Regions from separate parts of the Pseudoalteromonas sp. '520P1 No. 423' genome, predicted to be linked through region 2. Evidence: predicted binding sites of a transcription regulator. Region 2 holds the regulator's gene; the other holds the start of a gene.
What was found. The regulator MetJ, encoded in region 2, represses methionine synthesis genes. The targets are predictions, from matches to a motif close to TAGACGTCTAGACGTCTA.

Region 1 (16,843 bases), 3.6 Mb from region 2:
ATTATTTATTTAAGTAAAGAAAATCAGTCTCAATGGTTAAACTCCCATTCTCCTAGTTTGTTTTTAATTCGTTCCGGTTTATATGACTTAGTGAATACCCATGGGGAAGTGATTGCACGTTTGAGTGAAGGCGATTATTTTGCCTATCCTTCATTGCTCACAGGTGAAACGATAAAAAATAACTTACAAGTACAAAATGAAGGCATAGTGTATGTTTTAGAACAAGGTGACTTTGATTTTTTACGTCGTGAGTATTGGGTTTTTGCACAATATTTTGTACGCGCTCATGCTAATCGCCTATTAGCTTCGAATTATAAAAAACGATAAGAAAATTGGTCGGAGCAAAAAATTTCAGAGTTGATGCACTTTGGCGCTGTCACTCTTCCTCCAGATACGAGCATTCGTGATACGGCTAAAAAAATGAGTTAATCGAGCTTTTCTTCTATGATGATCACCCAAGATGAAAAGTTGTTGGGTGTTGTTACCGATAGAGATTTACGAAATCGTGTTTTGGCAGCAGAAGTTAATCCTGACCAAGCAGTCACCCAGATTATGACATCCAACCCGAAGTATATATTTGAAAATAACCGCGTATTTTCTGCGATGCAATTAATGCTGCGCCATAATATTCATCATTTACCAGTATTAGATGAAAGTTTTAAACCTTTAGGCATGCTTACCAGTACCGATTTATTAAGGCAGCAAAAATCAGACCCAGTGCAACTGATTGGTCGAATATATAAAGCGAATAGCACAATAGATTTAAAACGTTATGCAATGGAAATACCTGAGCTATTGCAAAGTTTTTCTCATAAAGTAGAAGACATTAGCATTATAGGAAAACTATTAAGCAGCTTAACGGATGCGCTAACTGCGCGTTTAATTATTTTATATCAAGAGCAGTTTGGTCAAGCAAAAGTCCCCTTTAGTTGGATTTGTTTTGGCTCACAAGCGAGAGAGGAGTCAACTTTACATCCAGATCAAGATAATGGTTTATTATTGCCTGATAACTTAACGCCAAATCAAGATTCATATTTTAAATTCGCTCGGGGTAGTTTATAAATGGGAGTTGCTCAAAAGGTCATTCAAAAAATAAAAGAGTTTTTGATACCGAATAAACATTTAACATTGCTTCACAAACAAAATTGTTTACATGCAGATTATTTAGCCATAGATTTAGAGTTAACAGGCTTGAACCCTAAAGAAGATGAAATAGTGTCAATTGCTTGGTTGCCGATAAAAAATCAAAAGATTTATGTTTGTCAGGGTGAACATTTTATTAACTCTCAAGTCAGTTGTTTAAAAAAAAGTCCGATATTTCATGGGATCAATCAACAAGCGGTACAAAGCGGGCAACCATTGACTAAGGCATTGCTAAAGCTCGTATCATTATTAGATTGTGTTGTTTTAGTATTTCACAACGCTGAACTCGATTGGGCTTTTTTGCAAAAAGCTTTTATAGAACATGGGATCATATTTTCTACTGAGCAATATAAATCAATTATAATATTAGATACCATGAAAATTGAGCATAAACGCTTGTCTAGGCTAAGTCATGACATAAGCTTTGATGCTTTAAACTTGGAAAAATGTAGGCATAGATATAATTTACCCGATTACTCAAACCACAATGCATTGACTGATGCGATGGTCACAGCTGAGTTATTCCTGGCGCAAATTAATCATATCAGTAGCGGCAAACCATTAGCCGTTAAATCTTTATTGTAGTGCACTGTCTTTTTATTAAATCAATACATTCATTGAAACTATACTGTGATCAAATATATTTATTTTAATTGTCTTTTTTGGACGTCTAAACATCTGGAGCTTGATAATTCTAGCTATCCGTTCATAATAGCGCAATCAGTTTACTTGTTTGGAGATTTTTATGCCTATCACGGTACAAGATCAGCTACCTGCCATAGCTGCTCTTCGCAATGAAAATGTATTTGTTATGCCGCAAAGTCGTGCAAAAACACAAGAAATTCGCCCAATGCGTTTGGCTATTTTAAATTTAATGCCTAATAAGGTAGAGACCGAAGTTCAGTTTATTCGACTTCTGGCAAATAGCCCGCTACAAGTAAATGTCGATTTATTACGTTTAGATACACACAGAAGTAAAAATACTTCAGAGCAGCACTTAGACACTTTTTACCGTTATTTTTCTGAAATCAAAGATAATAATTATGATGCTTTAATTATAACGGGTGCGCCTTTAGCGCATTTAGAGTATGAAAATGTGGGTTATTGGCAAGAGTTAGAAGTTATTTTGGATTGGGCTGAAAGCCATGTTACTTCAACTTTATTTTCTTGTTGGGCAGCTCATGCGAGTTTATTTCATCATTACGGTTTAAAACGAGAGCTTAAAAAAGATAAATTATGTGGTGTATTTAAACATCAATGTTTTTCTGAGCATGGTGCATTAACACGTGGTTTTGATGATGACTTTTTAGTGCCTCATTCTCGTTATGGCAATATATCTTTAGAACAAATTGCAACGGTACCAGAGCTTGAGGTATTAGCGGGTTCCGATAAAGTTGGCGCATATTTAGTTAAAAACCAATCTGGTAGCCAAGTTTTTATAACAGGGCACCCTGAATATGAGGCGGACACTTTGGCGGGAGAATATGCCAGAGATGTTGCCAAAGGCGCCGGTGCTGCAATACCAGAGAATTACTTTCTAAATGATGACCCTAAAATTGAGCCATCAAAAACTTGGCAAAGCCATGCATTTTTATTATTTTCAAATTGGTTAAACTATTATGTATATCAGACTACGCCTTATGATATAAAGCTTATTAGCCAAGATGTCAGAACAAACAATTATGCCGAATAAATTAACGTACCGTCTCCAAATTAGTAGTAAGGATTAACTCATGCCTAATAAACTTGAGCAGTTAAAAGCAGCATTAGAACAACGTATTCTCATTTTAGATGGTGCCATGGGCACTATGATCCAAAAATATAAGCTTGAAGAACAAGATTATCGTGGTGAGCGTTTTGCTGATTGGCATATTTTAATCAAAGGCAATAATGATTTATTAAGCCTGACTCAGCCAAAAATAATAGAACAAATTCACCGTGAATATTTAGAAGCCGGTGCTGATATCATTGAAACTAATACATTTAACTCAACAACTATCTCAATGGAAGATTATGAAATGGCTAAGTTTAGCCGTGAAATCAACCTTGAGTCGGCTAAGTTAGCCCGCAAAGTATGTGATGAAATACAAGCGAAAGATCCGTCTAAACCGCGTTATGTAGCAGGTGTTTTAGGTCCAACCTCTAAAACCTGTTCTTTATCGCCAGATGTAAATGATCCAGCCTTTAGAAATATTACATTTGATCAGCTGGTGGAAGCCTATATTGAATCAACTTTAGCACTGATTGAAGGTGGTTCAGATATTATTTTGATTGAAACTATTTTTGATACCTTAAATTCTAAAGCGGCGGCATTTGGTGTTGAAGAAGCATTTGAGCAAGCGGGTGTCACTTTGCCAGTTATGGTATCTGGCACTATCACAGATGCCTCAGGGCGCACTTTATCTGGGCAAACAACAGAAGCCTTTTATAATTCAATTCGTCACATCAAACCTATCTCTATTGGGTTAAATTGTGCTTTAGGTCCTGATTTATTACGTCAATATGTCGAAGAGCTTTCTCGTGTTTGTGAAACTTATACCTCAGTGCACCCAAATGCCGGTTTACCAAATGAGTTTGGTGAATATGATTTAGAAGCAGATGAAATGTCAGTAGAAATGGTCGATTGGGCAAAGTGTGGTTTTATTAATATTGTAGGTGGATGTTGTGGTACAACGCCTGAACATATTAAAGCTTTTGCTGATGGTGTAAATGGTATAGCTGCGCGTAAACTACCTGAATTGGAAGTTAGAATGCGTTTGTCAGGCCTTGAAGCCTGTAACCTAAATTAGTGTGAGAAGTAAATAATGACACAACAAATAGCTGTTTTTACTAATGTAGGCGAAAGAACAAACGTAACCGGATCTGCGCGGTTTAAACGTTTGATCATGAATGAAGAATATGAAGAAGCTTTAAGTGTTGCCCGTGAGCAAGTAGAAAATGGCGCGCAAGTTATCGATATCAACATGGATGAAGCCATGTTGGACTCAAAAGCTGCCATGGTGAAGTTTCTAAACTTAATTGCTGCAGAACCTGATATCTGTAAAGTGCCTATTATGGTTGATTCTTCTAAATGGGATGTAATTGAAGCTGGCTTAAAGTGTATTCAAGGTAAAGCGATTGTTAACTCTATTTCTTTAAAAGAAGGTGAAGATAACTTTAGACACCAAGCAAAATTGATTAAACGTTTTGGTGCTGCTGCTGTTGTGATGGCATTTGATGAAACTGGGCAAGCTGAAACAGAAGATCGCAAATTTGATATTTGTAAACGTGCTTATGATATTTTGGTTGATGAAATTGGTTTTCCACCAGAAGATATTATTTTTGACCCAAATATTTTTGCTGTCGCGACAGGTATTGAAGAGCATGATAATTATGCGGTTGAATTTATTGAAGGTACACGTCGTATAAAGCAAGGTTTACCGCACTGTAAGGTGTCAGGCGGTGTATCAAACGTATCGTTTTCTTTTCGTGGTAACAACCCAGTACGTGAAGCAATTCACTCTGTATTTTTATATCACGCGATAAAAGCGGGTATGGATATGGGCATAGTAAATGCTAGTCAATTGGCTGTTTATGATGATATTCCATTGGAGCTCAGAAATGCGGTAGAAGATGTTGTTCTCAATACTGATCCTGAAGCGGGTGAGCGTTTAGTTGAAATTGCGCCTAAATACTCTGGATTGGCACAAGAAAGTAAAAAAGAAGATTTAGAATGGCGTACTTGGCCTGTTCAAAAACGTTTAGAACATGCGTTAGTAAAAGGCATTACACAGTTTATTGAAGAAGATACTGAAGAGTGTCGTCTAGAAGCTGATTTACCTATCGAAGTAATTGAAGGTCCACTAATGGACGGCATGAACGTGGTAGGTGACTTATTTGGCGCTGGTAAAATGTTTTTACCACAAGTTGTAAAATCAGCACGTGTAATGAAGCGCGCAGTTGCATATCTTGACCCATTTATTGAGGCGACTAAGGTTAAAGGCTCATCAAATGGTAAGGTTTTGATGGCGACAGTGAAAGGCGATGTTCATGATATTGGCAAAAATATCGTGGGTGTCGTACTGCAATGTAATAACTATGAAGTAATTGATCTAGGTGTAATGGTACCAACAGAAACCATTTTACGTGTAGCAAAAGAAGAAAATGTAGATATTATCGGTTTATCAGGTTTAATCACGCCTTCACTTGATGAGATGGTACATGTTGCTAAAGAAATGACTCGCCAAGGTTTTGACTTACCACTTATGATAGGTGGTGCGACAACATCAAAAGCACATACAGCTGTTAAAATTGAACCGCAGTATCGCGCAGAAGGTGATAAAAAAGGCGTGATATATGTTAACAATGCCAGTCGTGCTGTAGGTGTTGTCTCTAATTTATTAAGTAAAAAAGTTAAAACTGAGTTTTTACAAAAGACCACTACAGAATATGAAAAAGTACGTGATCAACAAGCACGTAAACGTCCTCGCTCTAAGCCTGTAACGCTTGCTAGAGCACGTTCGAATGCAGCTAAGTTAGATTGGGATAATTACACACCGCCAGTACCTAAAAAGTTGGGCATTACGGAATTTAAAGATGTTTCAATTAAAACATTACGAAAATATATAGATTGGACACCTTACTTTATGACTTGGTCATTGGCTGGTAAATATCCACGTATATTAACCGATGAAATAGTGGGTGAAGAAGCGCAAAGCTTGTTTAACGATGCGAATAAAATGTTAGATGAGCTGGAAATCTCAGGTAAGTTACAACCTTTAGGCATTATAGGTTTATTTCCAGCTAATCGCGTTGAAGATGATATCGAAATCTACAGTGATGAAACGAGAAGTGAAGTCTTATTAAGATCTTGTCAATTACGTCAACAGACAGAAAAAACAGACTTTGCCAATTATTGTTTAACCGATTATATCGCTAAAAAAGGTATCAAAGATTATTTTGGTGGTTTTGCAGTGACAGGTGGCTTGGCTGAAGATGAAATTGCTGATGCATTTGATGCCAAGCAAGATGATTATAATAAGATAATGATCAAAGCGATTGCTGACAGATTAGCTGAAGCTTTTGCCGAATACTTGCATGAAAAAGTACGTAAAGAGTATTGGGGTTACGCGGCAGATGAAAATCTGACAAATGATGAATTGATACGTGAAAACTATCAAGGTATTCGTCCTGCTCCAGGTTATCCCGCATGTCCTGAACATACAGAGAAGAAAAAAATCTGGCAGCTTTTAGATGTTGAAAACCGTATTGGTATGAAGCTTACCAGCTCTTATGCGATGTGGCCGGGCGCTGCGGTATCAGGTTGGTATTTTTCTCATCCTGATTCTAAATATTATGCGGTAGCTGCCATTCAAAAAGACCAAGTAGAAGATTATGCACAACGTGCTGATATGACACTTGAAGAAGCAGAACGTTGGTTAGGACCAAATTTAGGATATGAAAATTAATACTAAAATTCATTAACTTACATTTAAAAAAAAGCGACTTGTGTCGCTTTTTTATATATTCCAAATACAGAAATGTAACAAATTATAATTAAGAAACATAAAGGAAACCATATGTTGAATAGGATAGTTCAGCTTTTTTTAATCTTTAACTTTATAACGATGACATTTAATGTACATGCCAAAAATTGAGATGAACTTTTTGATTGGTCCCAATATTACAATGCCAAGATTTCACCAGACGGTAAATATTTAGCAGTTTCCGCACTTGTAAAAAATAAGGCTGTGCTTGTTGTTTTAGATAGAAAAACGTTAAAACCGGTTGGTGGTAGCCAATTCCCTGGTGAATATGAGGTGGGAAATTACCGCTGGGTAAATAATGAAAGAGTTGTTATAAATATGGTAAAACGACTACCATGGCTTGAAACACCAGAGTACTTCGGTGAGTTATATGCCGTTAATTATGATGGTTCAAAAGGGCTTATGATTTATGGTTATCAAGCTGGCGAAATGCAGACTGGCAGTATGATCAAGAAAAAGCAATCCACTCATGGCTGGGCTGAAATAATTGATACTCTACCTGAAGATGAAAAGCATATTTTAATTAGTTCAACACCTATGAGTAACACTGGAGAGCGCTTAGCAACTGTATATAAGTTAAATGTGAATACTGGAATTTTGAAACGCAAAGTTACTAAAGCCCCTGTTTCTCATGCTAAATTTTTAACAGAGCGTAGCGAAAATCTCGGGGGCTTGCCCCCGTGCTGGATAGTGTAGACTGAGCTTGCCTCAGTCTGTAGTATCCAATACATGGAACTTCAAAGAAATTCGCATCATGTTGTTAGATTAATGTACCACTTTGTGTGGATACCTAAGTATCGGCGTAAAGTCTTTTCGGAGCCTTATCGTGAGGCGATGAAAACAATAATCCAAAAAATTGGTTACGATTACGACATTGATATAGTCGAGTTAGAAATACCGGAAGACCATATTCATATGGTCGTAAGAAGTGAGCCAAAAATGTCACCAAGCCAGATCATGCAGGTGATAAAAAGTATTTCAGCCGGAGAATTCTTCAAATTATACCCAGATATTAAAAGGCGTTATTTCTGGGGAGGGAAGCTTTGGACTCAGAGTTATTTTGTTGAAACAATTGGAAATGCAACGGAAGATACTATTCGTAAATATGTGCAAAACCAATTGGTTGAATTGGATAAAAAAGAAGAGCTCGGAAGTCAGTTAGGACTCTTTTGAAACTCGGTCGCTTGCGGCCGATTCTTTTATAAAGTTACTGAACACTTTTCCTGACAGTGAAATAAAAATTACAAGTAAAGAAGATAAAGGTAATTTATATGTTGCTGTTGTAGCCTCATCTCAAGGTGCCGAAACAGTATACTTATATGATAATAAAAATAATAAAATTTCTGTATTGTTTCAGCTTAAAGCTAACTCAGCTAATAATGATGTAGCTAAAGCCAAGTCTAAAAAACAAAGCTTAAAATAATAATATAGCTAAGAAGTAAATTACATTTGGTTGAGTAAATTAATAAACATTGTTTTTAACACCTCATTGTAAGCCAGTAATTAGTCGTTACTGGCTTTTTTAATTGATAAATATAAAAATCAGGAATTGATGTTTCTTGTCGAAAACTTAAGTTCAACTATAATTTTAAGAGAAATAAACGTGTAACCAAGGCATAAAAGGATTTAGAGCCGATGGAAAATAATGAAAACTACAATAGAGTACTTTTTGAAAATACCGTAATTGGGTTAGCTTTATGTCGCATGAACGGCGATTTAATTGATGTAAATACTGCCTATTAAAAAATATTAGTCATTCAGTTGAGCAAGTACTCACCTTAAGTTACTGGCAAATCACACCTGAAAAATATTATTCGCAAGAAAAAACACAATTATAAAGCCTACAAAAAACCGGCAGATATAGACCCTATGAAAAGGAGTATATTCACGCTGATGGTCATTTAGTGCCAGTACGCTTATCGGGCCAAATTGTTACCATAGACGAGGAGGAATATATTTGGTCCAGCGTTGAAGATATGACTTGTATTAAAATCGCAGAATTAGAGCGTGAAAGTTTGATCGGTAAATTAGAAAAATCATTACAAGAAATAAAGACCCTAAAGGGTTTGAACCCTATATGTAGTTATTGCAAAGTGATACGAAATGAAGATGGAACTTGGGAGATGTTAGAGTCTTAATTAGCGAATCACAGTGATGCGCAATTTAGTCATGGCACTTGCACTGATTGTTTAGAGAAAGAGCTAGAAAAAATAAAATCTATCAATGCAAGTGAAGGCGTTATTAAATAATAACTTGATAATAGCGTATTCATTTAAAATGAGATTCAAGTGAATACGCAATTGATTTATCCTTAACATTGAAGTGGGTTATCAGACTTAAGTAAGGCGATTATCTCGCCATCTGAATTATGTTTAAAGGCTAATAAATCACCTTGTACAATATTAGCATCAAGTGCGTTATTGTATTTTAATTGATTTAATAGTGATGCATTAATTTGTACTAGTAACCCTTTATTACAAGACTCGATATACCAATTATCAGTTTTATTAACTAACACGCCTTTGAATTCATGATATTTTTTTAGGTTAGATTGGGACTGAACTCGTTTTTCATTAGCTTGCTTTAGCGCTAAAAGTGATTCACTATTTTGTGCAATCGTTTTAATTTTTTTGTGATAAGTATTTTCTTCAACATAGTGAACTTCAATGAGCGCATTTGTAGGAGAATAGACTACTTCATCAATCTGGTTAATGTATTCTTCTTGGTTAAAAAATAGTGTAAATAAAGTGAATAATGCAACTGCAGTTAAGCTAATCTGAAACGTATTAATCCAATTAAATTTATTTATAGGTTTTTCTGTTCTGCCTAACAGTTTTTTTTCGTCTATAGATAATGTATTGCTAGATTTATGGTTTTTATATAATTGACTTAGTTTATCGTCAAACTTGTCTTTTGGTTGTGACATATTAGCCTCCTATATGTTGTCTAAAGTAAGATTTAGCGTAACGCAATCTAGTTTTTATTGTTTGTTCTTTTTCTTGTGTGATTTGCGCTATTTGTAAAATAGAAAACCCTTCTTGTTGTAAAACAAAAGCTTCTCTTTGCTTAAAAGGTAAGTTTTCTAATACTTGCTTAAATCTTATTTGAATATCGTTATCCAGTGTATCTTGATTTAATGGTTCAGCCTCAGTTTGGTCATCAAAAAGGTCTTGATAACGGTTTTTCTTTCTAAATTCATCAAATAAAGTATTACGGCCAACAGTAAATAACCAAGCTTTAAATGTCCCTTTATTTTGATAATACTCACGTTTATCGATTACCTTGAGCCAAGTTTTTTGGCTAATGTCTTTCGCTAATTCACTATCACTTTGACTTAATAAAAAATGATAAAGGTCATCAGCATGTAATTCTACTAGCCTTTGTAGTAACTCACTTTTTCCTGATTTAGAATAAAGAGACATCAAAGTTTCGGCATCTTTTTTTGGTATTAACCATTCTTTAAAACTTAATATCATCAATAAATGTATCCTTATCACTTACTACTTAAAAGTATTAGGAGTGCTTGCACACTCCTAATTCGAACAAAAAACTTATAGATTGTGGTCTAACTTAAAGTCTAGTTGAATACTTTGTCCTGTTTGCGCAACCGCTTTACCATTAAGCATTTTTGGTTTGTATTTCCATTTTTTTAGTGCGCGTAGCGCTTCTTTATCAAATATACGTTTAGGTTCAGAGTTTATAATGTATGGAGAAATAACAGTACCTATTTCTGATATGGTAAACCCAAGCTGTACCCAACCTTCTTTGCCATCCCTTGCTGCTGTAATTGGATATTTAGGTGTGATCCTCACTAAAGGCGTTGCTTCACCTTGAGAGCCTATCATAGTGGGTATTTTTATCGTTGAACTGACCATTTTTATAACAGGTGCAAAGTGGGTTAACGGGTTTCCTGGATCGACAGTTTCTACCTGAGGTGGCATATTTTTAGGGGGCTGCGGTTTTACTTGTGGTGGAGGAGGCACTCGGGTAATTAATTTGACTGCTTTTATGGGTGGCGCTTGCATTACATCTATTTCTATTATCTCTGGTGCATCCACAGCAGTTTTATATTCACTTTTAATTAAATAATGCATAAATGCAAAAGTGATTATGGTTGTAATGCTTGCGCCAATTATAAAAGATGAAAATTTAAAACTTTTATATAAAGGACTTTGGTTGATTGCTAATGTCATAAGTTTCTCCAGGGGTTTTATCTTCTAAAAATGTAAGACTCATATATAAAACGCCGTAAAAAACCAGAAGGGGTTAAATTATTTTTTAAATATTAAAAATTTTTTATTCGAAGATAATTTAAATTAGCAGGGGAAGTTAATTTTTTTTGCATGATTAAGGAAGTTAAGCTGCTTTTAGCTCAATTGTTGTACATTAATGAAACTCGTATTTTTGACGTGTTTAAGTATAATGTCGCTATTAAATTTATATTTGAGATATGTTGTGGCAGAAGTAAGGGCAAGAGTCCAACTTAAGGTTGGCAAAAATAGTGATGTCTTAGCGCAATTAGTATCATTTACCGGCCTAAAAGATCAATTAGAACATGTCGCTTTGATTTTTAATGACGCAGATAAAAATCAAGAAACACCTTTAGTGCGTATGCACTCAGAATGTTTAACTGGCGACGTTTTTCATTCATCACGATGTGATTGTGGTGAACAGCTAAATGAATCAATCGAAAAAATGCATCAAGAAGGTGGTATTTTACTTTACTTACGTCAAGAAGGACGTGGTATTGGTTTATATAATAAAATTGATGCGTATGTATTACAGTCGCAAGGTATGAATACTTATGAAGCGAATAATCACTTAGGATTTGAAGACGATTTACGTGATTTTTCTGATGCTGTTTTAATGTTAAAAGCCTTAGGTATCTCTCAAGTTCAATTATTAACAAATAACCCTAGAAAAATAAATGCATTAAAAGATGCGGGTATAACAGTTAATAATGTAGTTGGTACACATGCCCATGTTAAAGAGGGTAATAAAGCCTATTTAGAAACTAAAGTTAAACATGGTTCACATCGTTTAGACTTAGGTAAAGTAATTAGTATTCGTAAAGAGAATGAAGATAAATAATGGCAATAGAATTAAGAGTTTTTAAAGCGCAATCTGGATTAGAGTGGTTTAAGGCTGCATGGCAAATTTTTAAGTCTCAGCCAGGCACTTTTATTTTTATGCATCTGTTCATCATTATAGTGGGCTTTATTCCATTTTTGATGCCTTTATTGCAAATTCCAGCCGCTTTAGCTGCACCATTTTTAATTGCAGGGTTTTATCGCGCTGTTTTGGCTAAGCTTCAAGGTCAAAAAATTGCACTTGCTGATATTTTAAAACCATTTTCAGAGAAGGGCACTAGACTCGGTTTATTCCGTTTGGGCTTATATCAAATGGCTGCCGGTATTTTATTAGCGCTTGCTAGTAGTGTTTTATTTGAAGATGCATTATTAATTTTACAAGAAAATGCACAAAATCCAGAGTTTGTGGTTGAGCAATTTATCGCTGCAATACAGCCTGCTAATGTCATTTTATTTATCAGTTTAATTGCTGTTTATATGATGGCTTTTGCGTTTGCAGTTCCGCTTGTTTATTTCAAAAAGAAAGAAGCTATTTTTGAAGTTATAAAAGCAAGTTTATTATCTTTTTGGCACAACTTTGCTGCTTTAGGTGTTTTTGGTGGCATTTTATCTGTATTGATTTTAATTTCATCTTTACTGTCTTTAATTCCATTATTGATTGTTATGCCGATAAGTTACATCGCATTCTTTATTGCTTATCAAGCCATCTTTCAATTAAACGAAGTAAACATAGACCAAAATAATGATGAACCGCCAAGTTCACATGGCCAGTTTAATGCCTAAAGAAAGATGTTAAATGGACGAACAAGCCAAGCAGAAATTAAAAAATTATGTTTTATGGTTATTATCACGACAAGAATACTCTCGTCGTGATTTAACTTTTAAGCTACAGAAAAAAGAAGCATCACCAGAATATATTGAGTCACTATTAGACTGGTGTGAAAGCCTTAATTATATTGATGAAACACGTTATTGCGAAGGTTTTATTCGACGCCATTTAGCCAAAAATCATGGTTATGCCCGAATAAAATCAGAAGCAGGCGCTAAAGGCATTGATAAAACACTGTTAGCATTTCAAATTGAAGAAATGGAAATAGATTGGTTTCAATTAGCCAGAACAGCATATATTAAGAAGTTTTCGAATATTACAGACACGCCCGACTACAAGCAAAAAGCGAAAATAGTACGCTATTTAATGTACCGGGGTTTTAACTATGAACAAATTGAATTCGCATATACCCATAACCAATCATAGTTATGGATTTCAGCGAATCAAACCTAAGTTAGATTCTAGGCATAAAAGTAATGAAATGGCTTTCCCCTTTTTACTTTTATAACAATGAAGATGACTTTGATTTGTTTCGCCCTTTGGGAATTTAAGCGAAAAGCCAGCTCTGTGTTATCACCTTTGCTAAGGCCTATGCCTTAAAAAGGTGTACCATTGGCTGCAAGTGATGCCTTGATCTGGCTTCTCGCTTAAACTCTGAAACCTTAAATATGAATGGCTATGGGTATAGTGTCAGACGAGTGAGATAACCCATGCAACACATGAGCACAGCAAAATTACGTCAAACTTTTTTAGATTTTTATGCTAGTAAACAGCATCAAATCGTACCTTCTAGCAGCTTAGTACCAGGTAATGATCCAACTTTATTATTCACCAATGCGGGAATGGTTCAGTTTAAGGATGTATTTTTAGGTGGTGAAAGCCGTCCTTATACACGAGCTACAAGTTCACAGCGTTGTGTACGTGCCGGTGGTAAACATAATGATTTAGAAAATGTGGGTTACACAGCTCGTCACCATACATTTTTTGAAATGTTAGGTAACTTTAGCTTCGGCGATTACTTTAAAGTTGAAGCAATTCAATTCGCATGGCATTTTTTAACTGAAGTAATTCAATTACCAAAAGAAAAGCTATGGGTAACTGTTTACACTGAAGATGATGAAGCAGCAGATATTTGGATTAACCAAATTGGTGTAAATCCTGATCGTGTATCACGCATTGGTGCTAAAGATAACTTCTGGTCTATGGGTGATACGGGTCCATGTGGTCCATGTACTGAAATTTTCTTTGATCACGGAGAAGATATTTTTGGTGGTCCTCCAGGCACGCCAGATGAAGATGGTGACCGTTACATTGAAATTTGGAACTTAGTTTTCATGCAATTTAACCGTCATGCTGATGGCACTATGGAACCTTTACCTAAGCCTTCTGTTGATACTGGTATGGGTCTTGAACGTATCGCTGCAATTTTACAAGGCGTACATTCAAACTATGAAATTGATATCTTCAAAAACTTAATTAGTTCTGCTGCTGCTGTAACAAATGCAACAGATTTAGAAGATAAATCTCTACGCGTTGTAGCCGATCACATTCGTTCTTGTGCATTTTTAATTGTTGATGGTGTTATGCCATCAAATGAAGGCCGTGGTTATGTATTACGCCGTATTATTCGTCGTGCTGTTCGCCATGGTAATAAGCTAGGTGCGACAGGTTCATTCTTCCATAAGTTAGTTGCTTCATTAATTAATGAAATGGGCGATGCTTATCCAGAACTTGCTAAGCAACAAGCGATTGTTGAAAAAGTATTAAGAATTGAAGAAGAGCAATTCAGTAAAACATTAGATCGTGGTCTAGTGATTTTAGAAGATAGCTTAAAAGCACTTGAAGGTACTGTGATACCAGGTGATTTAGTATTTAAACTTTATGATACTTATGGTTTCCCTTCAGATTTAACTGCAGATGTAGCTCGTGAACGCGAATTAACAATTGATGAAGATGGCTTTAAAGCTGCCATGCAAGTTCAGCGCGAAACAGCGCAAAAAGCAGGTAAGTTTGGTACTGATTATAACGAACAATTAAAGTCAGATCACACAACATCGTTTAAAGGTTACCAAAACGATCATATCAGCAGTACTGTGATTGAGTTGTTTGCCAATGGCGAAAATGCATCTGTACTAGGAGATGGCCAAGAAGGTATTGTGATTTTAGATCGCACTACTTTCTATCCTGAATCAGGTGGTCAAATTGGTGATGCCGGTATTATTAAAGTAACAGGTGGTGAGTTTGTTGTTACTAATACAACTAAGCTTGGTAACGCGATAGCGCATCAAGGTAAAGTTGTAGGTTCAATTGGCTTAAACGACCGTGTTGAAGCACAAATTGATGTGGATCGTCGTGATAGTATTCGTAAAAACCATACTGCAACGCATTTATTACATGAAGCATTACGCCAAGTGCTTGGTGAACATGTAACTCAAAAAGGTTCATTAAATGGACCTGACCGTTTACGTTTCGATTTCTCTCATTTTGAAGGTGTAACAAAAGAAGAGCTACTTAAGATTGAAACGCAAGTAAATACAGAGATCCGTCGTAATCTTGATTTAAATACTGAGTTAATGCAAATTGACGAAGCGAAAGAAAAAGGTGCAATGGCGCTGTTTGGCGAAAAGTATGATGATGAAGTACGTGTTGTTAGCATAGGCGACTTCTCAATCGAATTATGTGGTGGTACTCACGTAAATCGTATTGGTGATATTGGTTTATTTAAATTGGTATCAGAAAGCGGCATTGCTGCAGGTGTGCGCCGTATTGAAGCTGTAACAGGTGTTGCTGCATTAGATCATATTAATGCGCAAGCTGAAGTATTAAATAAAATTGCAAGCTTAGTAAAAGCCGATAGCAATAGCGTACTTGATAAAGTATCTGCCCTTGTTGATAAAGCAAAAGGCTTAGAAAAAGAAATCGGTCAACTTAACGAGAAACTTGCAAGTGCTGCAGGTGCTTCATTATTAGATTCAGTAATTGATATCAATGGCGTTAAAGTTTTAATCGCTAATGTTGAAGGGACTGAATCTAAAGCATTACGTGGTATGGTGGATGACCTTAAAGTAAAACTTAATTCAGGCATTATTGTATTAGGTGTTGCTGCAGGCGCTAAAGTAAGCTTAATTGCTGGTGTAACTAAAGATTTAACTGGTCAATTTAAAGCCGGTGAATTAGTTAACTTTTTAGCACAACAAGTTGGCGGTAAAGGTGGTGGTCGCCCAGATATGGCACAAGCCGGTGGTTCACAACCTGAAAACCTAACTTCAGCGTTAGACAGTGTTGAAGCTTGGATTTCTGAAAAAGTTTAAGTTTGAATTTGTAACCTCCAGATATGGTCAACATAATCGGAGGTTCACAACCTGAAAACCTAACTTCAGCGTTAGATAGTGTTGAAGCTTGGATAGGCGAAAAAGTTTAATTTATTAGTAAAAAGTAACCTCCAGATATGGTCAACACAATTGGAGGTTCACAACCTGAAAACCTAACTTCAGCGTTAGATAGTGTTGAAGCTTGGATAGGCGAAAAAGTTTAATTTATTAGTAAAAAGTAACCTCCAGATATGGTCAACATAATCGGAGGTTCACAGCCTGCAAACCTAACTTCAGCGTTAGACAGTGTTGAAGCTTGGATTTCTGAAAAAGCTTAGACTCTAAGTTTTTTCATTAAAACCTATATAGCCGTTTGATATTTTCTCAAGTGGCTTTTTATTTTTGTGCCTACCCTCGAAAAGTAAAAAATCAATAAACTCATTTATTTAAACATCTTCATCAAAAACTAACTGTCATTTCCAAGTATTATTTCTCAAAATTTGCGCTTAAAGCTTAAAATATAAAAAAATCAAATGTTTTTAGTGTGAATTTATTTCCATAAAGGGTGCATTCAGTTTCAATAGCGTATTCTATTTTTATCAAGTAAAAGCTTGTCTTTCATTGCTTTTTTAGCAAATACAGCTTTAATAAGAGTATGAAAAAAACCAATTAGAACTTTTACTTACTTTTCTCTGTTTTATTCTTTAAAATAAGAAGGGACGGAATCTTTTAATTTTATGAAATACTAGGAGCAAGCGCATGCTAATACTAACTCGTCGCGTCGGTGAGACCCTTATGATAGGTGATGAAGTTACAGTTACTGTACTGGGTGTTAAAGGTAATCAAGTACGTATCGGTGTAAATGCACCAAAAGACATCTCTGTGCATCGTGAAGAGATTTATATGCGCATTCAAGCTGAAAAAGCAAACCCTTCAGCGGGTAAC
Region 2 (16,843 bases):
TCGAACTCGTGACCTCGACCTTGGCAAGGTCGCGCTCTACCAGCTGAGCTAGTACCGCATCACATAACTCATTTTAGACAGTTGAATAAAACTGTTTTTAAATTTGGAGCGGTACACGAGGCTCGAACTCGTGACCTCGACCTTGGCAAGGTCGCGCTCTACCAGCTGAGCTAGTACCGCATCACATTTAGAACATTTTTTAAGAGCTGGCGCGACTTTGTCGCAACTAACGCTTTAGCAGCTGAACTAATACTGCATCACATCTTACATGCCATGTTAAGAAAACGCCCCGTAGGTTGTTGTCCTAAGCGGGGCGAGATATTACTTGATATGATTTTTTTTGCAAGTTTTTTGTTTAAAAAATTACAAATTAAAAAATTCTGTACGATAAACCTTCAATTCCATAATGGATTCGCGGATATCTTCTAAGGCTAAGTGTTCACCTTTTTTCTTCACCTTTTTCAAAACTTCAGGTTTCCATCGTCGAGCAAGCTCTTTTATTGTGCTTACATCTAAGTTTCGATAATGGAAAAAATCTTCAAGCGTAGGCATGTAAACATTCATAAAACGTCTATCTTGGCCTATTGAATTACCACACATTGGAGAAGCACCCTTAGGTACCCACTTTTCTAAAAAAGCTTGGGTTTGATCTATTGCATCTTGCTCTGAGTACTTACTTGCTTTACATCGATCAGTTAAACCAGACTTACCATGCTGGTTTACACACCAAGGATCCATGTTATCAAGCAACTCATTACTTTGGTGAATTGCAATTACTGGGCCTTCAGCCAATATATTTAGCTCACCATCTGTTACAATAGTGGCAATTTCCAATATTTTGTCTGTACGTGGCTCTAAACCTGTCATTTCAAGGTCAAGCCAGATTAAATTAGATTCATGAAAAGACATAAATTACCTTAGCGGTGCTTTCCTTTCGATTTTAAGCAATTAGTTATATCATAATACGCTTCTGGTATGGATTAAACGATTTTTTTTAAAGCAATCCAATTTATTAAGTTATAGGCTAAATGTGACAAAACGAAAGAAATTGAGTAAAGGTCAGTCAAGACGCATAAAAGAAAACCATCAAAAGCGTTTAAAAACGGCTAATACTGCAACAGAAAATACTGAAAATAAATCTCAGACTCAGTGGCAAACTGATAACTTAGGTGCCATAGAGTCGGCTATTGTGATCAGTCGTTTTGGTCAACATGCTGACATTGAAACTACCGACAAAGAAATCTTAAGATGTAATATCCGTCGTACAGTCAGTAATATAGTGTGTGGTGATAATGTTTATTTTCGTCGTGCTAAGGTAAGTCAAGGTGACTTAGCTGGCGTAATTGAAACTGTAGATGAGCGAACAAGCCAATTAACACGTCCTGATTTTTATGATGGCGTAAAAGTTGTTGCAGCTAATGTAGATCAGATTTTAATGGTTTCAGCTGTATTGCCTGAATTTACACCTAGCATCATAGATCGATATCTCGTTGCATGTGAAGATATGGGTATAAAACCGATATTAATTTTAAATAAAGTTGATTTACTAGACGATGACACTTTAGCTGAGGTGCAAAGCGTATTAGATATTTATCGTGGTATTGGCTATCAAGTATATTTAGTCAGTAATAAAACGGGTGAAGGCATCGATGGCATAAAATCTTTATTGGTTGATAAAAATAGTATTTTTGTTGGTCAAAGTGGTGTTGGCAAATCAACATTAGTAAATACGCTATTACCTGAATCTAATATATTAACTAAAGACGTTTCTGAAAATAGTGGTTTAGGTCAGCATACAACAACAGTATCGCGTTTACATCACTTGCCATCTGGCGGTAATTTAATTGATTCGCCAGGGATCCGGGAATTTGGTTTATGGCACTTAGAGCCTGATCGTGTCACTTGGTGCTTTAAAGAGTTTAGAGAATATTTAGGTGGTTGTAAGTTCAGAGACTGTAAACACTTAAAAGATCCAGGCTGTTTAATTCAAGAGGCGTTAGCTGAAGGTAAAATCTCACAGTTGAGATTTGATAATTACCACAGAATATTAGAATCTATGCAAGAAGGGCGTGCAGGCGCTCGTGCACCGAGAGTATAAAATAATAATTAGGAATACGTTTGTGAGTTTAGATAAATTTAAAATTGCAATGCAGTATGCAATGCCAAAACACTTAGTATCACGTGCTGTAGGCAAGTTAGCAGAAGCGGAAGCTGGTGCATTAACAACAACATTAATTAAAGCTTTTATTAAACAATATCAAATTGATATGACAGAAGCGCAATATGAAGAAGCGAGTCATTACAAAAGCTTTAATGAGTTTTTCACGCGTCCTTTAAAAGATGGTTTGCGCCCAATTGCGATGGAAGAAAATATTATTGCTCATCCTGTAGATGGTAAGATCAGTCAGTTAGGTGATATTCAAGATGATCGTTTGATCCAAGCTAAAGGTCATGACTTTAGTCTGCAAACATTACTCGGTGGTGAAGAACAAACAGCTGCCCCTTTTCAAGGTGGTAAATTTGCAACTATCTATTTAGCACCTAAAGATTATCATCGTATACATATGCCAATAGATGGCACTTTAAAGCAAATGATATATGTACCAGGTGATTTATTTTCAGTAAACCCACTAACGGCACAAAATGTACCAAATTTATTTGCAAGAAATGAACGTGTAGTTGCTATTTTTGATACTGAAATTGGCCCACTTGCTATGGTATTAGTGGGTGCAACAATTGTAGCAAGTATAGAAACAATTTGGTCAGGTACAGTAACACCGCCAGCAGGTAAAAAAGTATTTAGCTGGGATTACCCAACTGAAGGCGATAATAAAATTAGCTTGAAGAAAGGTGATGAAATGGGGCGTTTTAAGCTAGGTTCTACGGTTATTTTAGCTTGGCCACAACAAGCTGCTGACTTCTTAACGGGTCAAATCCCAGAGACAGTGACAAGAATGGGCCAACCATTCGCTAAAATTACCAAATAGGTCATATTAAATAACAAAAAATGGGGTAAGTGCTACCCCATTTTTATATTGCTAGCTCCTTACCTTTCTAATACCCAGTAAAACTAATATTAAGTAAAATAGTGAGCCACCAGAGCTTTGTTTTGCTTCAGGTTCAGGAATCGGCTCTGGAATTACAGCATCAGACACTGTGACTTCTTTAGTTATAACTGATACTTGGTTATGTTCATCCGTTACTGTTAAGGTGGCAGAATAACTACCTGCATTTTCATATTTATGTTCAACTGTGATTAAATCAGAGTTTTTTGAATCACCAAAATCCCAAGAATAAGTTAATGTTTCGCTATCCAAATCGGTAGTCGTAGATGCGTCAAACTGACAGGTTTTTTCAGAGCAACTAGTCGTAATCATTGCAGTTGGTTTTAAGTATTCGGTTATTTCAAAATCAACAGACTTTTCAGTTGTTAATCCCATTGAATTGGTAACACTAAAGTTTACTTTATAATTCCCAAGTGTCGGTAAAATAAAACTAGCTTCTTTATTTGAGCTACTTCTTCCGTCTTCTAGTTGCCATAAATAACTCATATCACTTTCAGTTGCAGAAAAAGTACATTTAGCACCTGTACAGTTTATGTTTAAGTCGCCAGTTGGTTTATTTAATTGTATTGTTACCTCTTTAGTTACAGTTGATATTTGATTATGTTCATCTGTTACCGTTAGGGTGACTGAATAATTACCTTCATTTTCATAGTTATGCTCTGGTGTAATTGAATCTGAACTAGCTGAATCGCCAAAATCCCATGAATATGTTAGTGCTTTACTATCTAGATCTGTAGTTGCAGAGGCGTCAAACTGACAAGTATTGTCAGTGCAACTATTGGTAAATATGACGATTGGTTTTAAGTATTCGGTTATATCAAAATCAACGGACTTTTCAGTTTTTAACCCAATTGTGTTTGTGATGCTAAAGTTTACTTTATAGCTACCGAGTGTCGGAAATATAAAGCTAGCCTCTTGATTTGAACTATATCTACCGTCTTCGAGTTGCCACAAATAACTCATATCGCTTTCATTCGCTGAAAAAGTACATTTAGCACCTTTACAATTTATTTTAGTGTCGCCAGTTGGCTTTATTAATTTCAGCGTTTTAGCTGTCACAGGACCCAAGCTAGCATCGTCATCTTCAGCGCGAAAATATAATGTTATTTGATCATTGTGTACCATGCTTTTATCTATGCGAGCAGTAAAAGTTTCTCTGCTACTATCTGTATCACCATCCTTCACTTCTGCTTGTAAAGTATTTTCTTCATCAAGGTAGTCACCTACACTATAAAAAACGCTTTTAATATTATGTGTTGGCTCCATTTCACTTTCTGAAGTAGGGATTTTATTACCTTGTTTATCTTTAACTGCCTTACTAGAGCCTCCAGATGAACTAAACCTTTCATCAGTTGCTAATACATCAACTTCTATATAACTATCAGTCACATTAGTAATTTTGATAGATTCAATATCAGGACCCGAAGTCATCAAATAAGGCGCTTCAACTACTTTGGCTGCGTAAAGTAAAGCTTTTAGATTATCTGGTCTAATTTTATTTTCATAGATATTACATTGCTGAAAAAAAGCAGTGCCGAGTTCAAATGTAATATGTGCTATGCCTAGTTCGCCATAAGCTAAATTATCAGAAGTGCCATCTGTAGGGTATAAACCGACAGACTGCATGGGGTCGTAACCATTGAAAAAAGCGAGCTTGCGTCCTAAGGCTTTTAGGCCTTTGTTATTTGGTGCTAACGTTTCACTATGCCCAAAAGGCCACAAAATTAACTCACTATAACTATGTATGTCTAAATAGAGCCCTTTAGTATCGACTGGAGCTGCATCTGTATCATTATCGCCTCGTACATCCGGATATATAGATCTTATGTAAGTTTCAAGTGAGGACACTTCAGGTTCAGAACCCGCAGAAGCTCCTCGATAAGTTTGATTACATTCATTACCACTAGAGCCACCTTGAACTGTATTCCAACCGAATGAAAAATTTCGATTTAAATCAACACCAACTGTTCCAAAATTACAGTGATTTTCATTAACATTTTTTCTCTGGGATACACCTGTTTCGGCAATTTTTCTGCCATCAGGGTTGGTTTGAAATAAAATATGAATTTGGTGACGATTTAAAATCCAATTAATATCAGGATCTGATTCAAAATTATTGAGTAAGGTTTTAGCGAAATCTAAAGTCAATGCGGCTGTAGTGTATTCTCTAGCGTGCATAGCGCTTTGTATGAAAAGTATTGGTGGATCTACTAAGTCTTTATTACCAATTTTTAAAACTTTTAAATCGTAGCCATCGCCCCCATTATGTTTTTGCCAAGAATCACCAATGTCTATCCATTGAGCATAGTGTGGATATTGGTTTATAAGCTTATCCGCTTCAGAGAATGTTTCTTCTACGGTTGCATAACAGCTAAAACCAGGGATCCCTGAAGTTTGATTATTATTATTTAGAGTGAGTTTTTTTATCTCACTGAGCTTTTTTTGCCATTGTTGAGTTGCAGGAGTAAGTTGTATGCCTTTATTTTCTAACAAAGAAACTTCATGTTCATTAAGTTCTAATAATAAACCATCTTTTTCAGTGGCAAGTAATGCATGATGGAAGCTAATTTTAGTCTTTATTTCATGTTGTTTATCTTTAAATTCAGCAAGGTAAACAGATGGGGAATTATCCGCTAAAGCGATCGTTGAGGCAAAAATTAAACTGCTTAAAAATGCCATGGTATTTCCTTATTATTAAAGTGTATGGCTCATTAATAAGTTAATACTTTGGTGAAATAATGTCTATGGGTTATGTAAACATTTGTGAAGCAAAAAATGTACAGTAGAATTGATTATTAATAATAAACTGATGAGCAATATTAATTGCCCATCAAAGAAATTTAAAGCGCTGTCTAAAAAATAAAATCTTCACTATCTAATGCCATAAGCGAATCGGCACCGTTTAATATGCAAGCTATATGACCTTTAGCTCTAGGTAACATGCGCTGGAAATAAAATTGTGCAGTTTTAATTTTAGCTTGGTAGAATTTTGTATCTTCTGAACCATCAGCTAATTTTTGTTGTGCCGTTTTAGCCATACGAGCCCAAAAGTAAGCTAAAGTAACATAACCTGAAAACATTAAATAATCGACAGATGCTGCACCAATCTCATCTGGATTTGTCATTGCTTTTTCACCGATTGTTTGGGTTATTTTTTGCCATTGTTCTAGGTTTTTTAAGATTGGATTTATGAATTCAGCCATATGTTCGTCAGCTGAGTTTTCTTTGCAAAATGGTAAAACCTCAGCAGCAAATGCTTCTAATAATTTACCTTTAGACCCTAGTACTTTACGTGCTAATAAATCGAGTGCTTGAATACCTGTCGTGCCTTCATATAAACAGCTTATTTTGGTATCTCGCATGATTTGTTCCATGCCCCATTCTTTTATAAAGCCATGGCCACCATAAACTTGCACACCATGACTAGCACACTCCATGCCCATTTCAGTTAAGAATGCTTTAGCGATTGGCGTTAATAAAGCAAGTTTATCATTCGCGTTTACTTTTACTGTTTGATCTTTTTCTGCGTGAGTTGTATCAACTAGCTGGCCTAAATAGCCAATTAAAGCGCGACCACCTTCGGCAATAGACTTTTGAGTAAGTAGCATACGACGTACATCAGGGTGAACAATAATAGGATCTGCATTACCGTCAGGATTTTTAGCTCCAGATAATGAGCGCATTTGTAATCTATCTTTTGCATAAGCAACAGAGCCTTGGAATGCAAGTTCTGCAGCGGCAACACCTTCCATTGCAACACCTAAACGTGCCGAATTCATAAAAGTAAACATGCAGTTTAAACCGCGATTCTCTTCACCGATTAAATAACCTTTTGCGTTATCAAAATTAATTACACAGGTTGCATTAGCATTGATCCCCATTTTATGTTCTATAGAGCCACAGGCAACTTGGTTGCGATCTTGTTTTTGGCCGTCATCACTTACATTAAATTTAGGCACAATAAATAATGAAATACCTTTTACACCTTTTGGTGCGTTAGGCGTGCGTGCTAAAACTATGTGCACTATGTTGTCAGATAAATCATGTTCACCAGCCGAAATAAAAATTTTAGAGCCTGTAATAGCATAGCTACCATCTTCATTCGGCTCAGCTTTTGTGCGTAACATGCCTAAATCTGTACCACAGTGAGCTTCAGTTAAACACATAGTGCCTGTCCACTCACCAGAGACTAAGTTAGGCATAAACATCTGTTTTTGTAGCTCGGAGCCATGATCTTCTAATGTAGCAATCGCACCATGACTTAAACCTGGATACATGGCAAAGCTATGGTTTGCCGTTGACATCATCTCAGCAACTGCATTATTAAGTGAATGAGGTAAACCTTGGCCACCGAAGTCGACATCTTGAGATAATGTTGGCCATCCACCTTCTACATACTGATCATAAGCATCTTTAAATCCATCAGGTGTTGTTACTTCACCTTCATTCCAAGTACAGCCTTGTTGATCACCAATTTGATTTAATGGTGCTATGACTTGCTCTGTAAATTTACTTGCCTCAACTAAAATCGCATCAATCATATCTGGAGTGGCATCTTCATAACCGAGTTTTTCATAATGGGCTTCGCAATTTAATAATTCTTGCATAACAAATTTAGTATCACGAAGTGGTGCTTTATATTCCGGCATTGTGCTATCTCCAAATAAAATGTTATTAATTTAGTATTATAATTTACTGGTCGGATGAGTTTATTGTGTTTGATTAAAGCATGAACACAATCAAAATAAAAGCGTTAAATGTCATCTAAAAAGCATAACTTTGATCTTAATTACCTTTGGAAATGCACTAACTTGATATCATTTTTTAAATTTTTTATGGTATGTAACTATGCTTCAACTTAACTTAAACTAGCTGACCCCCTCAGGTTTTTTTATCTATTTATTGGCAAAAAAAACCATTAGTCATACGCTAAGGTTTTAAGGATTTTCAAGATTTTTTATCACCTGATGAGTTAGCTGGATTAGCCTGTGACGATTATGTTGAGTCGCGCATTGTTTCTCAAAAAAAATTTATGGCACGCCGAGTTTGGTCCTTATATAGATCTTTATGATGTATTCCAAGGTTCTGGACATCGTCGTTGGTGTGTAGGTGATAAAGGCGATTATAAAGAATTTGCAGCATATGAGGCTTTATTGTATACCGAATCATTTGAATCCATTATAGATGTAGAGTTATTTCCTGGCGACATATTATATATTTCGCCGGGCTTTCCTCATGAGGGAATCACTTTAGAAGAATCAATGAGTTTCTCTGTGGGGTATCTACTTCCTCAGCCAAAGATATGATCAGATTAATTTAGATGAAAAATACGCTCAATTTATACCTTTATTATGTAATAACCAAGTTTTGACATTTAAGATGTTAAAGCCATTATTAAAACACCATTATTTAATTGAGAGTTTACTTTGTTGGCTTAATTTAGGTTATTGGTATTTTGATGAATAAAGGATATTTTGATTCAGTGTTTAAAAATAAGTAAGGCGCTTACTTAATTGCAAGCGCGCTACATTTTTATCGTAGTTACAGTTTAAATTGATTTACGCTTTCATTTAAACCTGAAGCTAAATTATTTAAATCACTTGCTTCACTAGCAAGCTCATTAGCATGTTCTGATGTATTATTTACTAAGTCATTAATTGCATTCAAACTCGTATTAATATCTTCAGCAACCAAAGTTTGTTGTTCAGTCGCAGTGGCAATTTGATGACTCTGATCTTGTACAGTTGCTACTGAATTACTTATTGCAGTAAGCGAGGCTAATACATCTTGAGTCTGTGTTACTGAGCTTTCAGCTTGATCTTTACCCTCTTGCATCATTGTTGAAGCTTGCTGCGCTATTTGTTGCAACTTATTGATCATATTGCGAATATCGTCAGTAGACTCTTGTGTTCTGCTTGCAAGAGAGCGTACTTCATCAGCAACTACCGCAAATCCTCTACCTTGTTCGCCTGCTCTTGCAGCTTCAATGGCTGCGTTAAGTGCCAGTAAATTTGTTTGATCTGCAATGCTGTTTATCACATCAACAACAGCACCAATATTTCCTGACTCTTGTTCTAAGCCAGATACAATTTGCGATGCTTCACCGATATGAGAAGCTAAAGAGGTCATAGCCGTTTGAGCATCATTAGATATATCTGTACCGACCTTAGTAAGGTTTTGAACCTCTGCAGCTGCTGAGTTTGTTTCTTGTGCGTTGCGTGAAATTTCTAATACAGTAGAAGCCATTTCAGTTACAGCAGTACTGACACTATCCACTTGCTCCTTTTCTTGCTGTATTTCACTGTTGGTTTCATAAGACACTTGACTTAAATGTTCAGATGCAACGCCAACTTGCTCAGCTTGACTGGCTGTTTTTAGCAATAATGTATGCAGTTTAGTGATAAAGCTATTCATATGAGATGCTAATTGGCCAACTTCATCAGTGCGATTCATGTCAATTTTTTTAGTTAAGTCACCGTCACCTGAGGCAATATCTCGCATCACATGCGTTAAATCACTAATCGGTTTACTGATCATCTGTGTCGCCCAAAAAATAACAGCTGCGATAATTAATAAAATAACCAGCACACCCATACTAGTAGTGAATACAGCTTGCTTAACAGGTTCTTCAATTAACTTCATTGGTACTAATAATCCAACGTACCAATCAAGAACTGGCTTCTCAAGTTGTAAGCGACGATAAACAACATAATACTCTTCGCCTTTAAAAGTCACTATATTCGTGCCGTTCAGGTTATTTTTCATTTCAGAGTTTAGTTGTTTAAATCCAGAGGTATTATCAAATTGTGTTTCGAGTGCATCTAATCCTTCTTTGCCTCTTTCACTTTCATCTGTAATGGATAGTTGATGTTGTGTTTTTTTCGATAAGTGAACAACTTTTTGTTGATTATCTAATAAAAAGCCAAAGCCTTTATTGTTGAAATTAATATCTTCAATCATGTCAGCGATTTTGTTTAACTGAAGATCAACACCAGCAACCCCCACTAATTTGTTATTTGGACTATAAACTGGTTGTTGAACAACTGCAGAAACATTACCCGTTGTTAAATCAACTGATAAAGCACCAACGTAAAGGCTATTAATTTGCATGGCTTCTTGCCACCAACCTCGTTTATAGGCGTAATAGGGCTGGCCGTTATAGAAGGTGGTTCGCTCATTTTCTTTAAAATACTCACCTGTTATGCCTGAGGCAAAAAATGCAGATAAAATATTATCGTCATTGCCACTAATACGCACCATATCTTGGTTTACAGCATCATAACCGTCGGAAAGCGCTAAATCACTTTCTCTGGCTGTCCAATTTTCAAACCAGTTAACTAAGTATGGATTTGTTACGAATGTTTCTACAATCTTGCCATATTGAGCAAAATAAGATTCGATGGATTGTTGTTCTGATTGAACATATTGTTTTGCTTCACTCTCGATTGAGCTACGAGATAAAGAAGCAATATGATTTACTAAAAAGCATGAAGCCATTATAAGTAGCACTGCAATCGTGCCACCAATCAAAAAGAGAATTTTTTTCCGAATAGATAAGTTTTGGATCATAATTAACATAACAGTACAACGAGAATTAGATAGTGGTAATATAATCATATATCCCTTAAAACTGCTAGTATATTGATGGAATGTTAATGGAAAATAAGCCCGTAAATGTTGTTATTTTAGGTTCTGGGTGGCTTGGTAGTAAATTAAGTACCAATTTACAACAGATTGGAGTTATTACCCAAGAGACTTGCCGCTCAAAAAAATTAGCAAATGAAAAGCAGATCCATTACTTTAATGTAAATAATCAAAATGACTTAGAGCACAATATTAGTTTAGAGGGAGCATATTGGGTGTGTTGTATCACACCAAGAGATAACTATATCGAGAGTTTAAACCAGGCGATTGATCTTGCAATAAAACTTAAAATGAAAGGTTTTTTATTATGTTCTTCAACGGGTATTTATCCAAATGCACCAGTTGAATATAATGAATTAAGCACATTAACTTTAGTTACAGAGCGCCAAAAGTTGCTTAATCAAGCAGAGCAAAAAGTTTTACAGTTAGCAGATTTAGGTAAGGTTGTACGTTTAGCTGGGTTAATTGGTCCTAAACGTCATCCTGGTAAGTTTGTATCTGGTAAACATCTAAAAAGTAGCGCTTTGGCGGCGGTTAATATGGTTCATCAAACAGATGTAATGGCTGGTATTATTTGTTTATTAAAACAATGGCAAACACCAAAACAGCTTTTTAATCTAGTCAGTCCTGATCATCCAACAAAACAAGAATTTTACCAACAAGCCTGCTTACAATTAGAAGTAAAAGCCCCGACTTATTCGTTAAATACGGTTGAGAATAGAATTATTGATGGTAGCAAAATAACTCAATTAGAATTTGAATATCAATATACGTGCTTATTTAAAGCCATGGAAAATTGCTAAATCTGAATTATTCGCATAAAAAAGCCAATTAAAATTAATTGGCTTTTTATTATATGGACATAATATTTTAGTTTAGCTAAAGCTGAAAATAATTAATCTTCATCTTCCATAAAGGGTAATTCTAAACCCATTTCAGTCATTATCTTTTTAACTTCAGCTGGAATGTGATCTGGATTATCTTTTTTCAGATCTTCATCATTGGGTAGCGGCTGTCCAGTAAATGCATGTAAAAATGCTTCACACAGTAATTCACTGTTTGTTGCATGACGCAAGTTATTTACTTGTCGACGTGTTCTTTCGTCAGTAAGTACTTTTAAAACACTTAATGGAATCGAAACAGTTATTTTTTTAACTAACTCTGATTTTTTACCATGTTCTGCGTATGGGTGAACATATTCACCATTCCATTTTGTTGCCATATACTTAAATTGCCTTTTATTCAAACCGCGCTTTTGTTGTCGAGCTAAATTATACTAATCTGACTAGTCTAATAGAACTACTTTATGTAATTTTAATTGTTTTATTGACCCGAAATTTTATCTATTTATCTAAGATAGTCAAATTTAAGATGTTTAGCTATTTAGATGGATAAAAGTTTTGACTTCCCAAACTTATTGAATTAACCTTTTGGACGTCTAAACATCTAATTGGTTGTAGGTATTAAAAATGACTCAAGTAAAAAAAGCAACAACAGCTGTACGAAAAGGCATCGAAGCAGATAAACATCACGGTGCAGTGGTTCCGCCTCTTTATTTATCAACTACTTATTCATTTGCTGACTTTGATAAAAAGCGTGCTTACGATTATGGACGCAGCGGCAATCCAACAAGAGACATTCTTGCTGAAACTTTAGCTGAATTAGAAGGTGGAGAAAAAGGCATTATTACTGCAACAGGAATGGCTGCAGTTCATTTAATTACACAACTATTATCATCTAAAGATACTTTAGTGATCCCACACGACTGCTATGGTGGTAGCTACCGTTTATTCACAAGTTTAGAAAAACGCGGTTTATTAAAATTAAAAATCGTTAACTTCACATTAGATGCAAGTTTTGATGAAATTCTTAATATCAAACCTAAAGTTATATGGATAGAAACACCAAGTAACCCGTTATTACGTTTAACAGATATCAGTAAAGTGGTTGCAACCGCTAAGCAGTGCGGTGCATTAGTTGCAGCCGACAATACATTTTTATCACCTGCATTACAAAATCCATTAGAATTAGGTGTAGATATTGTTGTGCATTCAACAACTAAATACATTAATGGGCACTCTGACGTTGTTGGCGGAGCTGTAATCGCTAAAACAGCAGAGTTAGGTGCTGAGCTTGCTTGGTGGGCAAATAATATCGGTATTACAGGTGCGCCATTTGATAGCTACCTGACTTTACGTGGTATTCGCACATTAAATGTGAGAATTAAACAGCATGAGCTAAATGCGATGGCTGTTGCTGAGTATCTAGAAAAAAGCCCATATGTTGATCAAGTTTATTACCCAGGTTTAAAATCTCATCCACAACATGAACTCGCTAAAAAACAACAAAAAGGTTTTGGCGGTATGGTGAGTTTTGATATTAAAGGTGATATTAACGACTCAGCAAAATTCTTAACAAGTGTTGAGCAATTTACTTTAGCGGAATCCTTAGGTGGTGTTGAAAGCCTAATTTGTCATCCTGCAACTATGACTCATGCAGGTATGGATGAAACCGCAAGATTAGAAGCGGGTGTTGGCGATACAATGATCCGAGTTTCAGTGGGAATTGAAGATGTTCAAGATTTAATAAATGATTTAGAACGTACTTTTGTAGCAACAAAACCCGGTGTAGGTTCAAAATCTTAAGAATCTAAATTACACTGTAAATGATATAAATATTGCAAATGTTAAGTGCTTAACTTCTGCTAATGAAGCTATTTGGTAAATTGAAATGAATAAATCAGTACATAAATTTGGTGGCTCTAGCCTAAGTTCTGCAGCGCGATATCATGCGGTAGCGAATATTATAATTAGTCATTGTCAATTAGGTGACTCAATTGTAGTTTCTGCTGCAGGTAAAACGACAAATACACTTGTTAAGCTATGGCAGTGTTATCAGCAAAATGATGTACAAGGCATTTGCGATGTTGTTAAATTATTAAAAAACCATCAAGTAGAATTGATAAGTGAACTGTTAATTGATGAGCAACAAGTTCATGCGTTAGATAAATTAAATATTGAGTTAGATGCAATAACTCAATTAGCACAACAAAATAAGTTAATAGAAGCACAGCTTTTAGCGCATGGTGAAGTATGGTCTTCAAGGCTATTAGCGCAATATTTAACGCAGCTAGATTATAAAGCGCAATCTTTTGATGCCAGAGATTTACTGTTATTAAAAGATGGCCAGCTTCAGCATGAAATTAATCAAAAAAGTTGTGAAGTTTTAAATGCACAGCAATTTAATGTAGTGACGGGTTTTATTGCTAAAGATATTGATGGCGAAACTGTTACTTTAGGGCGAAATGGTAGTGACTATAGCGCAACATTAATCGCACGTTATTGTAATGCGCAAAGTGTGACTATTTGGACTGATACCAAAGGTGTTTACAGTACTGATCCAAGAAAAGTTAAACATGCTATAAAATATTCAAAAGTGTGCCGAGAGCAAGCAAATCTATTGGCAAGATTAGGCAATCCTGTACTTCATGCTAAAACATTAACCCCACTAAAAGAAACCGATATTAAGCTAGTTGTTAGAAGCAGCTTTGATAGTCATAGTAGTTGTACGGAAATCGTTAAAAAAGGTAGCGCAAAACAAAAGTACTTCTTAACAACTCTAGATAATCATGACTTGGTGAAAATAGAAGAATTAGCAGATGGAGAAATTGGGGAGCTAAGCCAGCTTATTCAGCATAGTTTGCATCACTTTGACCTTGATGGTGATACTTATTTATTAATTCCGGCATCTTATACCCATACAGTGATTAATCATTTATCAGGGCGTGCAAATTTAATTGAATCTAACTTGTTTGGTTTAGGCATTGTTTGTCCAAACTCAGTTGCACAGCAATTAACAGAGCAAGCAAGTAAACTGCTGCAAAAATATAATATTAATGTGCGTTTTGCCTTTTCTCAAAAAGACCTTTTAGGTAATGAGTATGGCTTAGTATTGTGTGAACAAGCGTTTGATACTGATTTATTAACTGTGCTACATGATGAACTCATTAGCGACTCTCAAGAGCTAGCAGTTATTGTTGCTGGCCTTGGCAATGTTGGTGCAACCTTTATTGAGCAGTTAGAACAGCAACTAATATGTTTAAATCAACTGATCCCAGTAAAACTAGTAGGCTTAGTGCGTAGCAAAAATATGCTATTCAATACAGATGGTATCGTTTTATCTGATTGGCAATCACAGTGGCAAAATACAGCTGTGAGTTATGAAAAAGAAACACTGATTAATCAACTAGAGCAGTTAGATTACGAGCATAAAGTGGTTATTGATATAACTGCTAGCGAAGAGTTTAGTTTGTTGTATCCTGATTTTGTATCGCAAGATTGTCACTTGATCAGTGCTAATAAATACGCAGGTACTGCGCAAACTACTTGGTATGATAGTTTAAGAGAAAAACTGTCTGAGCGTAATTTAAAGTGGCGATACAATACAAGTGTGGGTGCAGGCTTACCAATTAACTTTGCATTAAACGACTTACAACACTCAGGTGATAAAATTGGGCGTTTGTCTGGTGTTTTCTCTGGTACTTTATCTTGGTTGTGTTGTGAGTATGATGGTGCAGCACCTTTCTCAGAGCTATTATTACAAGCAAAAGGTATGGGGTATACTGAGCCAGATCCAAGAGAAGATTTATCTGGTCGAGATGTACAACGTAAATTACTTATCCTTGCAAGGGAAGTGGGTTTATCGCTAGATTTAGATGATATTGAGCTCACACCTATGATGCCACTAGAATTAGCCCAAGGTGATTGGCAGTCATTTTTAAATAAACGAGATGTACTTGATGTTTATATGGATGAAAAGCTATCAAATGCTGCAAAAGATAACTTAGTACTGAGATATGTTGCTGAACTTAACCTAACAGAAAATAAACTGATTGCTAAAGTTGGATTATCAGCCGTTGCTAAAGACGATCCTTTAGCAACATTAAAAGCGGGTGATAATATTTTTGTAATAAAGAGTCAGTGGTACCAAGAAAATGCACTTGTTATTCAAGGCCCTGGTGCCGGTAAAGAAGTAACAGCAGCAGGTATCCATTCTGATTTATACTGGTTAACTAATTCTTTAGTAAAGTAATTTTAGACTTTTAAAAGAATTAATTACTTTTAAAAATAAATTAATGCGATTAATGTACTCACTCAATAATTATTTATTGCTGGGTTATTAGTCGCATTTTTGTTTTTAAGAATGATGTTTTAAAAAATAATTTATTTTTGTTTAAACCTTTTCCTACCAAGCAAGCGTCTAATACATTAAAGCAACTTAATACGTTATAAAAAATAATTCAAGGGACTATTTGGGTGACTTTAAATGTTAATTAAAGCCGAGCAAAGGTTTGCCGCAGTACAAGAAGATCAATTGATTGCTTCTGTACAGCAAGGCGATAGATCTGCTTTCGAACAACTTTATAATCAATATATTAGTAGGGTATATGCGTTATGTTTACGTTTAACCGCTGATAAATCAACAGCTGAAGATGCATCACAAGAAGTGTTTGTTCAATTGTGGCAAAAAATTGCAAACTTTGATGGTAAGTCAAAATTTTCAACTTGGCTACACAGTGTGACGGCAAATATCACGATTAGCTATATCCGAAAGCAAAAAAGCTGGTTGCAAAAAGTCGTTAGTACTGAAGATGCAGGCATGGATGAACAAGCGATTGAAGACGAACACGACTTAAATGGCTTAGATAAGTTGATATTACGATTACCAGAACGAGCAAGAATGGTATTTGTATTGTATGCCGTAGAGGGTTATCGCCATGAAGAGATTGCAACTATTTTGAATATGGCAGTTGGCTCAAGCAAAGCGCAATATCATCGCGCACGTAATTTATTAAAGGAGTGGTATGAAGATGAGCAATAAAGATTTTGATAATTTCTTAAAACACTCTTTAGAAAAGATGCCTGAAGAAATTCAGCCTAAAAAAGATTTATGGCAAGGGATAGATCGTGCAATAGATTTTAACGATAAACCTAAAGCAAATAATCATTTTACAAAGCTGTCTGTTATAGCAGCATGTTTTGCAGCGGTACTGTTAAGCATTAATTTTTTATCTAATACACAAGTAACACCTCAAGCTATTGAGATAAATAATGTGGCTTCAATGAGTCAGTTAT

Region 1: metA (homoserine O-succinyltransferase) is a predicted target of MetJ. The motif match lies at 1,807-1,824, and genes of this name have one in related genera.

Annotation. Positions count from the first base shown of each region.
Region 1 covers NZ_BBZB01000001.1:3,590,792-3,607,634, reverse strand. The annotation lists partial or broken gene PSA_RS24700 (CBS domain-containing protein) at 1-1,041, shown strand, start outside; gene PSA_RS16510 (3'-5' exonuclease) at 1,063-1,728, shown strand; gene metA (homoserine O-succinyltransferase) at 1,889-2,836, shown strand; gene PSA_RS16500 (homocysteine S-methyltransferase family protein) at 2,877-3,932, shown strand; gene metH (methionine synthase) at 3,948-6,590, shown strand; gene PSA_RS16490 (hypothetical protein) at 6,873-7,364, shown strand; gene tnpA (IS200/IS605 family transposase) at 7,398-7,841, shown strand; gene PSA_RS16480 (hypothetical protein) at 8,573-8,806, shown strand; gene PSA_RS16475 (hypothetical protein) at 8,980-9,594, opposite strand; gene PSA_RS16470 (RNA polymerase sigma factor) at 9,596-10,144, opposite strand; gene PSA_RS16465 (energy transducer TonB) at 10,220-10,861, opposite strand; gene ribA (GTP cyclohydrolase II) at 11,124-11,759, shown strand; gene PSA_RS16455 (BPSS1780 family membrane protein) at 11,759-12,541, shown strand; gene PSA_RS16450 (regulatory protein RecX) at 12,555-13,013, shown strand; gene alaS (alanine--tRNA ligase) at 13,298-15,898, shown strand; gene csrA (carbon storage regulator CsrA) at 16,658-16,843, shown strand, end outside.
Region 2 covers NZ_BBZB01000001.1:3,883-20,725, reverse strand. The annotation lists tRNA gene PSA_RS00090 (tRNA-Gly) at 1-58, opposite strand, end outside; tRNA gene PSA_RS00085 (tRNA-Gly) at 105-180, opposite strand; gene orn (oligoribonuclease) at 364-909, opposite strand; gene rsgA (small ribosomal subunit biogenesis GTPase RsgA) at 1,031-2,098, shown strand; gene asd (archaetidylserine decarboxylase) at 2,121-2,987, shown strand; gene PSA_RS00065 (PKD domain-containing protein) at 3,039-5,744, opposite strand; gene PSA_RS00060 (acyl-CoA dehydrogenase C-terminal domain-containing protein) at 5,918-7,714, opposite strand; partial or broken gene PSA_RS00055 (cupin domain-containing protein) at 7,963-8,373, shown strand; gene PSA_RS00050 (methyl-accepting chemotaxis protein) at 8,607-10,634, opposite strand; gene PSA_RS00045 (hypothetical protein) at 10,721-11,512, shown strand; gene metJ (met regulon transcriptional regulator MetJ) at 11,605-11,931, opposite strand; gene metB (cystathionine gamma-synthase) at 12,179-13,354, shown strand; gene metL (bifunctional aspartate kinase/homoserine dehydrogenase II) at 13,440-15,800, shown strand; gene PSA_RS00025 (RNA polymerase sigma factor) at 16,035-16,589, shown strand; gene PSA_RS00020 (hypothetical protein) at 16,579-16,843, shown strand, end outside.